Regions from separate parts of the Blastococcus carthaginiensis genome, predicted to be linked through region 2. Evidence: predicted binding sites of a transcription regulator. Region 2 holds the regulator's gene; the other holds the start of a gene.
What was found. Region 2 encodes LexA, which represses DNA repair genes until DNA is damaged. Its sites were predicted from a motif close to TCGAACANNTGTTCGA; they were not measured.
Positions count from the first base shown of each region.

Region 1: QOZ88_RS11250 (DUF222 domain-containing protein) is a predicted target of LexA. The motif match lies at 1,145-1,160, and genes of this name have one in related genera.

Region 1 is NZ_JASNFN010000011.1:133,374-135,570, reverse strand. Features, by position in the region: gene QOZ88_RS11250 (DUF222 domain-containing protein) at 1-1,140, opposite strand, end outside; gene QOZ88_RS11245 (ACT domain-containing protein) at 1,422-2,096, opposite strand.
Region 2 is NZ_JASNFN010000013.1:50,624-52,820, reverse strand. Features, by position in the region: gene QOZ88_RS12585 (LysM peptidoglycan-binding domain-containing protein) at 1-364, opposite strand, end outside; gene lexA (transcriptional repressor LexA) at 570-1,334, shown strand; gene QOZ88_RS12575 (SMP-30/gluconolactonase/LRE family protein) at 1,338-2,197, opposite strand, start outside.

The sequences.
Region 1 (2,197 bases), on a different contig from region 2:
CGCAGGCCAGGTGCGGAGCGGCCAGCAATCGGTGGGGCAGTCGTCATCGGGCCGTGCGTCGGCGCCGCGGGCGTCCTCCGGCCAGGCATCGACCGGGCTGTTCTCCGTCGGCGAGTCAGCGGCAGTGGGCGCGCTCGTGGTGCTGGCCTCGCCGGGATCCGGCGCCGCCCCGGGCAGCAGGCCCAAGGCGCGGGCGAGGGTGCGGACGACCTCGGCCGGCACGGGCTCGCCGCCGATCTCGCCGGGCTGGTCGCCACCGAGCAGGGCCCGCACACCGGCCACCACGGTCAGCTGCGCCTGCACGGCGGGGAGGTCGTTCTCCTCCGGCTGCAGCACCAGGTCGAGCAGGCAGTCGGCCATCTTCTGACCGCGGGTGCGGGAGTCGTCCGGCTCGTCGAGCGCGTCGACGTACCGGCCGAGCGCATCGAGCAGCGCCTGCGCCTCGGGCACCGTGAGGAGTGCGCCGAAGGCAGCCATGCCCTCGCGCCGATCGGACCGGACGGAGACCCCTCGCTCGCGCAGCGACGCCGCGAGCCGGGCGGCCACGTCGCGCGCATCGCGGGCCAGGCCGAGCCGGCGCGCCTTGGCGCCGAGCTGCGCCGGGGTGGTCACCCGGCCGGACGTCCATGCGAGCAGGTCGCGCTCCACGGCGGCCCGCTTCGCCGCGTCGGCGATGGGCGCCACCCGCTCGAGCATCGGCCAGAGGTGCCCCGGGTGGAGCTCCCCGCGCTCCAGTGCGGCCAACGTCGCCGGGAGCCGGTGCACCAGCGTGAGGGACCGGGTGAGCAGCTGCTCGGCGGCCTGGGCGGAGAGGGACAGCGCCACGACGAGCTCCTGCACCGCCCACTCGCTGACGTCGGCCAGCACCTCCGGCCGGGCGGCGCGACGAGCCTCGCTCATCGCCCCCGGCTGCCCGGCCGGCCGGTCGGCCGACGCGGGACGGGCGGCGGCGAACTCGGCCACCGCACGTGCGCGGACGGCGGTCTGACGGGCGATCTCGCGGTCGGCTGCCTGCACGATCCCGAGCGGGCCGGTGGCCCACCCCGCCGGCGGTGCAGCGGCTGCGGAGTTCGACGACGTGCCCGACGCGGCGGGGTCGGATGCGGACTCCGCCGCTTCCCGTGCCGCCACCTGCGCCATGCGCTCGATCATATGTTCGAACGATGATCGAACGCAAGAGCTGTGGACGCGTTCGCGCAGGCCAGAAGGCCGGGTGGTCGGCCTGGCCGCAGTGGGCACGGCACGCGGGCCGGGCACGGAGACCCGGGCGGCCCGGGTGACGTCGGTGCACACGGGACGCGGGGGACGGCGCGACCTCCGGAGAGGAGCCCAGGGCGTCGCTGCGGTGGGAGTCGGCGCTCCGGACGAGGAGGCCGCAGGCGTCGCAGCGGTGGGAGCCGGCGCTCCGGGGAACGACGGCGTCAGGCGGGCGGGAGGTGGGCCACCGTCGTCGCGATGCCGGTGACGTGCGCCAGCCGGAGCAGCTCCGACCGGCGGAAGGCCGGCCCGCCGGAACGACCCAGCACGATCGCGCGGCCGGCCCCGTAGGGCACCGCCATCATCTCGATGGCCATCTCCTGCCACCGCTCGGGCAGCCACGGCCCGTCGCTGGGCAGCAGCCGCGGCCCCGTCAGCGGGAGCCACGGCAGGGTCAGGCCGGGGAAGGAGGGCGCGGCCTCCGACGCGGCGAGCACCGCACCCTCGTCCAGCGGGGCCGGCTGCCCCGCGTCGTCGAGGACCACCGCCCACCCGCTGTGGAAGACCCGCGGCAGCGACCTGGTCAGCAGCACGGTCGGCGGGCGGTCACCGCGGGCCAGCGCGTCCAGCAGGTCCAGCTCCCGGTGGGTGTCCAGCGGGCCGGCGAAAGGGCGCAGCGACTCCACCTGCACCCCGGGCACGGCCTGGGCGACGGTGATCAGGCTGTCGGGCAACCGGTCGCCGGGCAGGTCCACGACGACGTCGTCCACCGCGATGCCGTTGCCGCGCTCGAGCACGTCCAGCGAGACGATGTCGATGCCCGCGGTGCCGAGCGCCGTGGCGACGGCGCCGAGGATGCCCGGCCGGTCGGGCAGGACCAGGCGCAGGAGATAGGACACGGTTCCTCCGAGGGGCGTGCTCGCCGGTTCGGGCCGATCTCCGTCGATCGCGGTCGGGGTGAGCCTCTCACGCTGACCAGGGCCGGGAGGCCTCCACGTAC
Region 2 (2,197 bases):
TGGTCGTCCCCATGAGCTCGAGCGCGTCACCGTCCTCGCCGAGGACGGCGCCGCCCAGCGCGACGACACCCAGGCCGAGGAGCAGCACGACCACCGCGACCACGCGCCGCCCCCGTGCCGTCAACCGGAGCGGGGGCAGCGACTCCGCCGCCGGACCGGTCGCCGGACGACCGGTCGCCGACTGCCGGACCCGCGCCACCCCGTCGCCCGGCAGCCCCGGATCGGCGCGAGGTGCGACGGCATCTGCGTAGGCGCGGGGCGGCGGCAGCACCCTGAGGTGCCGGGCGGGCGCGGTCGCGGACCGCCCCCCGCACACATCGGCCGACATCTCTCCGCGGACCCGCAGCGCAGCACCGCTGTTCATGCTTCCTGCCCTCCCGACCGACACCTCGCCGGCCCGAACACTTGTTCGATTCGAACGCCTGTCCGATGTCTACCGGAAGCGACCGACAGAAGCGATGCGACACGGAGAACTTTCGAACGTGTGTTTGAACTGGTCGGCGATCAGCGCTACCGTTCACGCGACGACGACGGGCGAGCGCTGCACGGGCAGCCGGCGAGGAGGAGACGTGGCGGACTCGAACGGGACCTCCGGCGGCGGGCGAGGCACCCGGGCGGCAGCCCCCGATGCGAGCGGTACCGCCTCGGTGCGGGCGTTCCCCGATCGCACGGCCGACGGTGACGGCCTCACCCAGCGCCAGCGGCGCGTCCTCGAGGTGATCCGCGACTCGATCGACCGCCGGGGCTACCCGCCCTCGGTCCGCGAGATCGGCGAGGCCGTGGGGCTGTCGTCGGCGTCCTCGGTCGCCCACCAGCTCTCGGTCCTGCAGAAGAAGGGGTGGCTGCGGCGCGACCCCAACCGCCCGCGCGCACTCGACGTCCGGCTGCCGGGGGATGCCGGCCGCAGCACGGCCGCCCACGTCGAGCCGCCCGTGGTCGGCGACGGCGAGCGGGCCTCCGCCCCGACCTACGTCCCGCTCGTCGGCCGGATCGCCGCCGGTGGGCCGGTGCTGGCCGAGCAGGCGGTGGAGGACGTCTTCCCGCTGCCCCGCGAGCTCGTCGGCGAGGGAACGGTCTTCATGCTCAAGGTGGCCGGCGACTCGATGGTCGAGGCCGCGATCTGCGACGGCGACTGGGTCGTCGTCCGCCAGCAGCCCACTGCCGAGAACGGCGAGATCGTCGCCGCGATGATCGACGGCGAGGCGACGGTCAAGACCTACAAGCGGCGCGACGGCCACGTGTGGCTGCTGCCGCACAACCCGGCGTACGAGCCCATCCCGGGCGACGAGGCGACGATCCTCGGCCGGGTCGTCAGCGTTCTGCGCCGGGTCTGACCCTCAGGGCCGGCGGCGCAGCCGTCCGGTCAGCCAGACCACGACGGTCGCCACGGTCGCCGCGATCAGGGCCGCGGCGATGGGCGACCGATCCGAGCCGGTGGTCAGCTCGGCGAAGGATGGGAGCGGCACCTCCGCGGGCGCCGGGCCCGACGCGGCAGCCCGGGCCGGCACGGGCACCACGGTGACGGCGCTGGGCAGACCTTCGCTGGCGACCACCAGCGCCTGGTTGTCGGCCGTGAAGCTGATGGCCTCGCCCTGGGGTGACTCCGGCAGCGCCACCCGCACCGGCTCCCCGGCCAGCGCGCCGACGACGTCGGATCCGGTCAGGGGCCAGACGTAGGCGTCGGTGTAGGTGCGGAGCGCCAGGGCGCTTCCGTCCGCCGCGACCGCACCGCCGGTGATCAGAAGCTGCCCGGCCCGGCCCACCGGGCCGCCCGGGGTCCCGGTCAGCGTGACGTTCACCGACCCCACCCGCTCCATCGGCACCGTGCCGCCGTCCACCAGCGCTGCGGCGGGACGGTAGACGCCGCTGGCCCCGAGGACCTCCTTGGTGACGACGTACGGCGTCCCGTCCGGCGCCAGGAGCAGCGCCTCGGCGTCGTGCGCGCCGTCGGGGTAGGTCAGCCGGTGCAGCGCCGTCGTGCCGTCGGGTCGCAGGACGTGCAGCGCCACGGTCGGGCGGACGGAGCCGTTGTCCCCGATGTCGGCCACCCAGACGCTCCCGTCGGGCGCCACGCCGAGGTCCTCGGGGTCGAAGGGGTCGACCTCCCCGGTCTGGACGTCGACGACCGCGCACGAGGAGTCCAGCCCGTGGACGGTGACCTGCTCGCCGCCGTCGTTGAGCGCGAGCATCTGCTCCC